One region of the Clostridium sp. HBUAS56017 genome, then DNA from elsewhere that is predicted to be linked to it. Evidence: riboswitches for the same ligand, from Rfam matches in the RefSeq annotation. Region 1 holds a riboswitch; each other region holds the start of a gene.
What was found. A riboswitch is a leader RNA that binds a small molecule or an ion and turns the genes downstream of it on or off. The one in region 1 is predicted to bind thiamine pyrophosphate.

Region 1 (3,185 bases):
GTTTTCTGCTCCTTTTGAGATTAAGGCTAAAAAATCTTCTGGCATAAGTTTTTTCTTGTTTATAGCCCTCTTTATATCCTCATCTGTAATCTTATCTAGAGCTTCGTAAAAATCAAAATCTGTATTTTCTTTTATATATTCATATACACTCATATTTTCCACCTCTTTAACCTAAAAATCCTGTTAAAGGAGATGATGCATTGCCCTTTGTACTTTCTGCTCCAAGACCAGCTAGGTATGCTTCTCTTCCTGCTTCTACAGCCTTTTTAAATGCCTTAGCCATAGCTATAGGATCTTTAGCTGATGAAAGTGCAGTGTTTACTAGAACTGCTGAAGCTCCCATCTCCATAGCAAGTGCTGCATCTGAAGGTCGACCTATACCAGCATCAACTATTATAGGTGTATCTATTTCATCTATCATAATTTCTATAAGTTCTTTTGTTCTTATTCCTCTATTACTTCCAATTGGTGCACCTAATGGCATTACTGCCGCTGCCCCTGCCTCTGCCATCCGCTTACCCATCATTAAGTCTGGATTCATATATGGTAAAACATTAAATCCTTCCTTTACTAATACCTCAGTAGCCTTAAGAGTTTCTAAATTATCTGGCATTAAATATTTGGTATCTGAAATAACCTCTATTTTAATCCAATTACCACATCCCATAGCTTTAGCTATTCTTGCTATTCTAATAGCTTCTTCTGCATTTCTAGCTCCTGATGTATTTGGAAGTAATATTATATCTTTTGGTATATATTCTATTATATTTTCCTCTTTGTTATCTAGGTCAACTCTTCTTACAGCCATAGTAACTATATTTGTGCCTGATTCCTTAACTACATCTGGAAGTATTTTATTATTTCCATACTTTCCTGTACCAACTAATAACCTTGAACTAAGTTCCTGCTTGCCTAATATAAATTTATTCATTTCTACTCCCCCAATATTTATACTTCTATCTCATTTAATAATAGTCTTAGTACTGTGTTTGCCTCATGGTTAGCTACAATTCCAACCCTAGGAGCCATAAGCCCTTCATTTATCCCTGCTTCATGAATTCTATCTCCGCAAATATATAATCTGTCATTTATTTTTTTAGTATATATAATGTTATTGGAATAAAATCCCGCCATACCTGAGGCTGATATAATTTTAGTTTTTTTGAAATTCTTTAATATTTCTCCTACTAGAAGAGCTTTATATACTGCATTATCAAAAGCTTCAACTACTATATCAAATCCATTAAAAATATCCTTAATATTATCTTTCTCAACTTTTAAATCTAACACTTCTACTTCTATAAAAGGATTAATCTCTGTAAGAATTTCCTTTAATGCATATACCTTTTTCATTCCTATATGCTTTATATAGTATTGTTGCCTGTTTAGATTACTTGGTTCCACTACATCAAAGTCTATAACCTTTATATGTCCAACTCCAATTCTTGCTAAAGATATAGCTACATTAGAGCCTAACCCTCCAGCTCCTGCTATAGCTACTTTTCCTCTTTTTAAAGTTTCATGAACCTTAGGAGTATGACGACTTGCCATTAATGCTTCAAGTTCCTCCTTTTTTGGCATTTCTCCTTTTTTTATAAAGCAGATTCTATCACCTTCTTGTACATTAATATCATCTTTTATAGGGAATCCATTTAATATAACAATATCAGCATTTTTTTTAAATTCATCTCTAAGCTCATAAACCGAAGCCTTATCAACAACTCTTTCCTTTTCGTTTATTAATACTTTCATTAATTTAGCCTCCTCCAACAAAGCTTATTACTTCCATAACATTACTATCTTTAAGTACTATATTTACAAAGTCTTCTTTAGTTATAATAGCTCCATCTAATTCAACTATTACTTTTTCCTTATTTATTGTAAGTTCATCTAAAAACTTATCTAATGTTTTTTCTTCCTTTAGTTCAAACTCTTTTCCATTAACCTTCATTTATTTCGCACCTCCTTCTTCACCTTAGGAATTCAGCTATAAAAAAAGACTTGCCATAATAGGCAAGTCTAAAATTTTAAATCTATGAAGAATACATAGTATTCACTGCTTCCCTACGATGGTACTAACCACATCAGGTTCAAGGGTCTCAATTCTAACAGAATATCTCTCAGCTAACTTATAGTCAGCACCCCTAGCCTTATTATTAAATTTTCCAATTTTTATATTACAACTTCAAGTAATTTTTGTCAAATTTTAAAAATCTAAAGTTGCAAAATAATCTTCTGGAGTTTCTGCTCTTCTAATAAGCTTAGTAGATCCATCTTCCTTAAGTAGGATTTCAGCAGATTTTAATTTACCATTATAATTATATCCCATGGCAAATCCATGAGCACCAGTATCATGAATAACAAGTATATCTCCCTTATCAATCTTTGGAAGCTTTCTATCAACTGCAAATTTATCGTTATTTTCACACAATGATCCTACTACATCATAAACATAATCACAAGGTTCATTTTCTTTGCCCATTACAGTTATATGATGATATGCTCCATACATTGCTGGTCTCATTAAGTTAACTGCACATGCATCAACACCTATATATTCTTTATATATATGTTTTTCATGAACTGCAGTTGTAACAAGGTGTCCATAAGGCCCAAGCATAAAACGTCCAAGTTCTGTATATATAGCCACATCTCCCATACCTGCTGGAACTAATATTTCTTCGTATGCTTTTCTTACACCTTCACCTATTGCAATAATATCGTTTGGTTCCTTATCTGGAGTATATGGAATTCCTACTCCTCCTGAAAGATTAATAAACCCTATATGTACGCCTGTTTCTTCCTTTAATTCAACTGCAACTTTAAAAAGAATCTTTGCAAGCTCTGGATAATATTCATTAGTAACTGTATTACTTGCTAAAAATGAATGCATTCCAAATTCTTCAGCTCCTAATTCTTTTAATCTTAAGAAAGCCTCTGTCATTTGTTCTCTAGTTAATCCATATTTAGCATCACCTGGATCGTCCATTATAGTTGTTCCAAGGGCAAACTTTCCTCCTGGATTATATCTACAAGATATTATTTTAGGAATATCTGCTACTTCTCTTAAAAAGTCAATATGAGTTATATCATCTAAATTAATAGTAGCATTTAATTTACGTGCATATTGAAATTCTTCAGCTGGAGTATTATTTGATGAAAACATAATATCATCACCAAGGAAC
Region 2 (3,185 bases), on a different contig from region 1:
AAACTAGCTAAATGTTGGGCTAACTATACTTTCCATTATGGAAGTCAGGTAGTCCAATATTTTTATTGCCTAACATTATCACTTCTGATATAGTTAACATTATCACTATTGATAATAATTTTGTTACATATATTGGAGGTATTACTATGCAGAAGATCGCAATAATAACCGATAGCGGATCTGATTTATCATCAGATTTACTAAAAGAACATAATATATTTTCCCTTCCTTTTAGAATTATATATTCTGATAATGAATATGAAGATGGAGTAAGTATAACACCATATGAACTATATGACTCATTAGAAAAAGAAATACCTACTACTTCTTTGCCTTGTATGAAGAAAATAGAGAGTATATTAACTAACCTTGAAGAAGAAGGCTATACACATGTTATTGCTATACATATATCAAGTGCTCTTTCTGGTACAAGTAATTCTGTTAGATTGGCTTTAGAAGACCACCCTAACCTAACAAGTTATGTTTATGACTCTAAAACATTAAGCATGGCACAAGGCTCTATTGTATTATCAGCTTCAAAGCTTGTTAAAGAAGGAAAAACCTTTGAAGAAATTATATCACTGCTTCCAACTTACCGAAAAAGTGTACATACCTATTTCACATTGAATACACTTGAATATCTAAAAAAAGGCGGAAGAATAGGAAGAGTTGCTGGAACAATTGGAGAACTTCTAAATTTAAAACCAATAGTTTTTGTTGGAGATGACGGTATTTATCAAACATATGCTAAAGCTAGAGGCCGTAAACAATCTATAAATAAATTAAAGGAAATTGTAGAAGGCTATTTAAACAAAAACAAATGCAACATTTGGATTATCGAAGGAAATGCTATCGAGGAAAGTAATGCCATTCTTAATGCTTTAAAAACAAATGAAAATATAAATGAAATTTCCACTGCCACTGTAGGCCCTGCATTAGGAGTCCACACTGGTCCTGGATTATTAGGCTTCATTATAGAAGAACTCTAAATCTAATCATGAATGAAAAGGATCTTAAAGCCGAGGAGAAACGATTATATGAAGAATATAAACAAAAACTTGCTGATTTAAAAAAAATAAAAAAAGAAAATGAAGCCGTAGGGCAGGTTTTTACAAAAGGATTGCTTCCAATTTATATTCTTTATATCTTAAGTTTAAATCCGTCAAATGGAAATGATATATCTCATAAAATAGGTGAAAAAACTAATGGACTATGGGTGCCTAGTACTGGTGGAATATACCCTATTTTAAAGAAACTAGAGAAACAAGGAGATATTATAGGCGAGTGGAACGATCCAAAGAAAAAGTTTCAAAAAATATATACATTAACTAAAGAAGGAAGAATCAATTTTGAAAGCAAAAAAAAATTATTAAAATCTAAAATTGAAGAATCCTTAGAGGTTTTCAAAATTATTTATAATGATCTTTATTAGATATACTTAGGTATATCTTTTTCTTTTATAGCCATCCTATTATATAGGAGGTACATATAAATGAAAGCAATAATTATTGATAAAAACAGTATTGATGCATATGTTTCCCTTGAAGATGGAAGAATAACATCAATTCCTTTAAATCAAATATCTAACTTCAATATAGGAGATACCATCAATATCCCTAATGAAAATATAGTATGTAGTCCAACTGCCCCAAATTCGTCTAGCATGGTTGTCAATAAATTAATTGACTTTTTCTAATGCAAGACATAAAATAAAAGCAGAAATGAAAATATCTGCTAGGGGTGCCTAAAGGCTGAGAAATGTATATCGTTAACCCTTGTACCTGATCTGGTTAATACCAGCGTAGGAAAGCAATTATAATTATTATATTATTAAGCTTTAGGCCTTCTAGCAGAATTACTAGGAGGTTTTTTTATGAATTTTTTAAGCGATTGGTCGGATAGACTAAGAAACTATTTTACTGGTTTTTCTGATAAATCACAAACACTTATTAATAATCCAAGTTTATTTATTGGATTAATCGGATTAGCAATAATTATTGTTGCCTTAATTAGATTTAAAAAAGTAAAACTTGATGCTAAAATGATTAGCCGTATAGGAATAGCTTTAGCTTTAGCTTGCGTGCTACAAGTATTTAGAATATATCACTTTCCTATGGGTGGAAGCGTCACCCTTGGAGGAATGGTTCCTATTTTATTAATTGCCTTTATTTACGGTCCTGAAATAGGGATGCTAACTGGATTTTTATATGGTCTTTTAAATTTATTCCTTGATCCATATTTTGTTCATCCAGTTCAAATTTTATTTGATTATCCATTACCATCTTTAGCAATAGGATTAGCAGGATATTTAAGAGATAAACCTATTCCAGCCACAATAATGGCGTTTGTCGTAAAATTTGTTTGTCACTTTATATCAGGAGTAGTATTCTTCTCATCAGATGCTCTATCTGCCGGAATGCACCCATGGATATACTCTGCAGTTGTAAATGGTCCAATGGTAGCTGCTGATGCAATAATCTGTGTTATAGTAATCGCTTTACTTCCATTAAATATATTTTTAAAAGAAGCAAAAGCTTGATATTAAAAAAGAACCTTTATTAAAGGTTCTTTTTTAATATCATTATTCACATTCTATAGCATCAACAGGGCAACTAGATTCTGCATCTTTAGCTGCATCTTCAACATTTGCTGGAACTGTATCAACAATTGCGTGTGCTTTTCCATCATCCCCCAATTGAAATACCTCTTCACATATTGATGGACATAATCCACATCCAACGCAAGCTTCTTGATCTACTTTTGCTTTCATATTTAATTCCCCTTCCTTTAGAATACTTTCATAAAGTATTATCTCCAAAGAAATGAAAATTATTAATATAGCCCTTCAAAGATTAATGAATATAAAGAATTACTTAATACATACTCTTCAGCTTTGCCTTCTTCTAAAGCTTCTGTAAATTCTAAATCAATAGGTAATTCCCCTATTAAAGGAATTCCTAGATAATCAGCATGTTCTTCTGCTGATTTCTTACTAAATACATGCACCTTCTTCTCGCAGCCAGTACACACTATGTAAGACATATTTTCTACTACCCCTCTTATTTTTATTCCAACTTTTTCTGCCATTATAACAACTTTTTTAACTATCATAGATACCATACTTTGAGGCGTAGATACTATCACCAATTCTTTTATAGGGAAATCTTGCATAACAGTTAAAGCAA
Region 3 (3,185 bases), on a different contig from region 1:
ATGGAAATTCCTTTTATAATATCATTGTCACTGACACTTGCAATGCTAAGCCTAATGCCTTTCTTATAGAATTTATCGTCAAAATAAAATCTTTTCCCGTGGCCAACTATGACTTTAGATTTTTCTAATTCCTTTACTAATATATCTTCATTAACCAATTCAGGAAGCTTTAGATAGCAATAAAAACCAGAGTGTTCTTTAACTACTTCAACACCAAGAGATTCTAAAGATTTTAAGTTTTCATTTAAAACATTATATTTATTCTTTAAATCAGCGGTTATTAATGAAGTATGCTTATAAAGTAGCTTGCTTTGAAGATAGATTTCTAAAGTTGCTTGTGATAATAGAGATGCTGTAGGGTATGAAAAAAAATGAATTTTATGCATACATTTTCTAAGAGCTTCAATCAAAGAAGTTGGGCAAACTATAAATCCTATTCTCATCCAAGGCATAATTTTAGAGAAACTACTAATATAAAATACGTGTTTACGGTCAGAATATGAGAATATAGGGTCATAATTTTTATTTTCGTCTATACATGAAAAATAATCATCTTCAACTATATATACATCATATTTCTTAGCAAGTTTAGCTATTGATTTTCTTTGATTTTTGCTTAAAGTAGTTCCTAAAGGATTATGATGCTGTGGAATAACATAGAAAAATTTAATACTTTCTTCCTTAAATATCCTTTCTAATTCTTTGAGATCGATGCCATTTTCATCTCTTTCTATTCCTATTACATGTGTATCACTATTTTTTAGACCTTCCATATACATAGCATATGTAGGTTGTTCTATCAAAATAGTTGTCTTTTTATTTGGAAATTCTAAAGCATTTAGTGTACTTAAGGTTTGACAGACACCCATATTAATAAAAATATTATCTCTCGAGGTAAATATTTGATAATTAGAAAGATGGGTAGCCAATTTATCTCTTAAAGAGTCAATACCATAAACGCCACTTTCTAAAGAATAATTTTTATATATGTCACTAGCCCATTTTAGGCAGTGTTTTAAATCTTCTGTATTCATATTGCCTATAACGGTATTTCCACTGTGAAAATTAATAGTATCTCTTTTGAATTGACCTCTATCTAAAGTTTCAGCTATAAAAAAGCCACTTTTAGGGGAAGAATAAATTACATGATTATTTTTTAATGTTTCATAGGCCTTTATAACTGAATTTTTTGAACAGTTATATTTATTGGTTAAAGTTCTGATAGATGGTAATTTTGCCCCAGGTTTTAATTCGCCTTTTTGTATAGATTCATTAATATCATCCGCAATTATCATATATATACTTTTCAAGTTTAATACCTCCTATCCATATAAATTCAGAATATCACAGTATAATTTAATTTTCTACAATATGTTCATGAACAAAAGAATGTTTTATCTCATAATAGTGAAGTAATCATTTGAATATTAAGTTTTTAATAAAGGTAAAAAATGAACATATTCTGAAGAATAAATATTCTTGTATGGTAATATTCTGAAGAATATGCTGGTAAAATGCGGACTTAAAGGGGGTTAGTAGTGAAATTGTATTGTTTTATGATGTATTGAAATGAAGAGGGAATAATAGTATAATCAGATTAATATAAAGAAAACTTGCTAGGGGTGCCAATTTGGCTGAGAGGGAGTAAAATCCTAACCCTTGTAACCTGATATGGATAATGCCATCGGAGGGAAGCAATATTAATTTAACTATATTATTTGTGTAGTAATTTTAAGCTTGCTTTGGCAAGCTTTTTTTTATAGAGAAAAAAATGAGGAGGATTCATTTATGAATTACACAACACAAATGGATGCAGCTAGAAAAGGCATCATTACAAGAGAAATGGAAATAGTAGCAAAAAAAGAAAATATGGATGCAGGAGAATTGAGAAATTTAGTTGCAGAAGGAAAGGTAGCAATTCCAGCAAATAAAAATCATAAAACGCTTAGTCCTGAAGGTGTAGGGCAGGGGCTTAAAACTAAAATTAATGTTAATCTTGGAATTTCAAAAGATTGCCCAGAATGTGATAAAGAATTAGAGAAAGTAAGAGTAGCTCTTGAAATGAAAGCAGAAGCTATAATGGATTTGTCTAATTATGGGAAAACTGAAGGCATGAGAAGAAAAATAGTAGAGATGTCTACAGCAATGCTTGGAACTGTACCAATATATGATGCCGTAGGTTTTTATGATAAAGAATTAAAAGATATAACTGCTGAAGAATTTTTAGATGTGGTAGATAAGCATGGTCAAGATGGGGTTGACTTTATAACAATACATGCAGGGCTTAACAGAGAAGCTGTTGAAACAGTAAAGAGAAATGATAGATTAACTAGTGTAGTGTCAAGAGGTGGTTCGTTATTGTTTGCATGGATGGAGTTAAATAACAAAGAAAATCCGTTTTATGAGCATTTTGATAAACTTTTAGATATTTGTTCTAAATATGATATGACTATATCTTTGGGAGATGCATTAAGACCAGGGTCAATTAATGATTCCACTGATGCTAGTCAAATAAAGGAACTTATTACTTTAGGAGAACTTACAAAGAGAGCTTGGGAAAAAAATGTACAAATTATAATCGAAGGACCTGGACATATGGCACTTAATGAAATACAAGCTAATATGTTATTAGAAAAGAAGTTATGTCATGGAGCACCATTTTATGTTTTAGGACCATTAGTTACAGATATAGCACCAGGGTATGATCATATAACATCAGCAATTGGAGGAGCTATTGCTGCTACTTATGGAGCTGATTTTTTATGTTATGTTACTCCAGCGGAACATTTAAGATTACCAGATTTACAAGATATGAAGGAAGGTATTATAGCTTCAAAGATTGCAGCTCATGCAGCAGATATAGCTAAAGGAGTTAAAGGGGCAAGAGATTTAGATAATGCTATGAGTAAAGCAAGAGCTGATTTAGATTGGGAAGCTATGTTTAGCTTAGCTATTGACGGTGAAAAGGCAAGAAGATATAGAGCCGAATCACAACCACATGATGAAGAATCATGCACAATGTGTGGAAAAATGTGTTCTATGAGGACAATGAAGAAGATTCTTAGTGGAGAAGATTTAAATATACTTAGAGATTAATATAAAAATATACAAAATATAGAAAAAACAAGGATTGGTCTATTGTGAATTTTAGACTAATCCTTTATTTTTTAGAATAAAGTATTAAA

Region 2: another riboswitch for thiamine pyrophosphate. It lies ahead of thiT (energy-coupled thiamine transporter ThiT); the one in region 1 lies ahead of thiS (sulfur carrier protein ThiS).
Region 3: another riboswitch for thiamine pyrophosphate. It lies ahead of thiC (phosphomethylpyrimidine synthase ThiC); the one in region 1 lies ahead of thiS (sulfur carrier protein ThiS).

What each region holds. Positions count from the first base shown of each region.
Region 1 covers NZ_SULK01000006.1:19,416-22,600, forward strand. The annotation lists gene thiH (2-iminoacetate synthase ThiH) at 1-153, opposite strand, end outside; gene FAY47_RS07190 (thiazole synthase) at 167-931, opposite strand; gene thiF (sulfur carrier protein ThiS adenylyltransferase ThiF) at 949-1,752, opposite strand; gene thiS (sulfur carrier protein ThiS) at 1,757-1,951, opposite strand; TPP riboswitch at 2,045-2,156, opposite strand; gene FAY47_RS07205 (diaminopimelate decarboxylase) at 2,207-3,185, opposite strand, start outside.
Region 2 covers NZ_SULK01000016.1:30,033-33,217, reverse strand. The annotation lists gene FAY47_RS13935 (DegV family protein) at 147-989, shown strand; gene FAY47_RS13930 (PadR family transcriptional regulator) at 998-1,432, shown strand; gene FAY47_RS13925 (hypothetical protein) at 1,493-1,696, shown strand; TPP riboswitch at 1,727-1,825, shown strand; gene thiT (energy-coupled thiamine transporter ThiT) at 1,874-2,539, shown strand; gene FAY47_RS13915 (ferredoxin) at 2,582-2,770, opposite strand; gene FAY47_RS13910 (Mrp/NBP35 family ATP-binding protein) at 2,833-3,185, opposite strand, start outside.
Region 3 covers NZ_SULK01000032.1:7,079-10,263, reverse strand. The annotation lists gene FAY47_RS18495 (PLP-dependent aminotransferase family protein) at 1-1,310, opposite strand, end outside; TPP riboswitch at 1,609-1,710, shown strand; gene thiC (phosphomethylpyrimidine synthase ThiC) at 1,789-3,096, shown strand.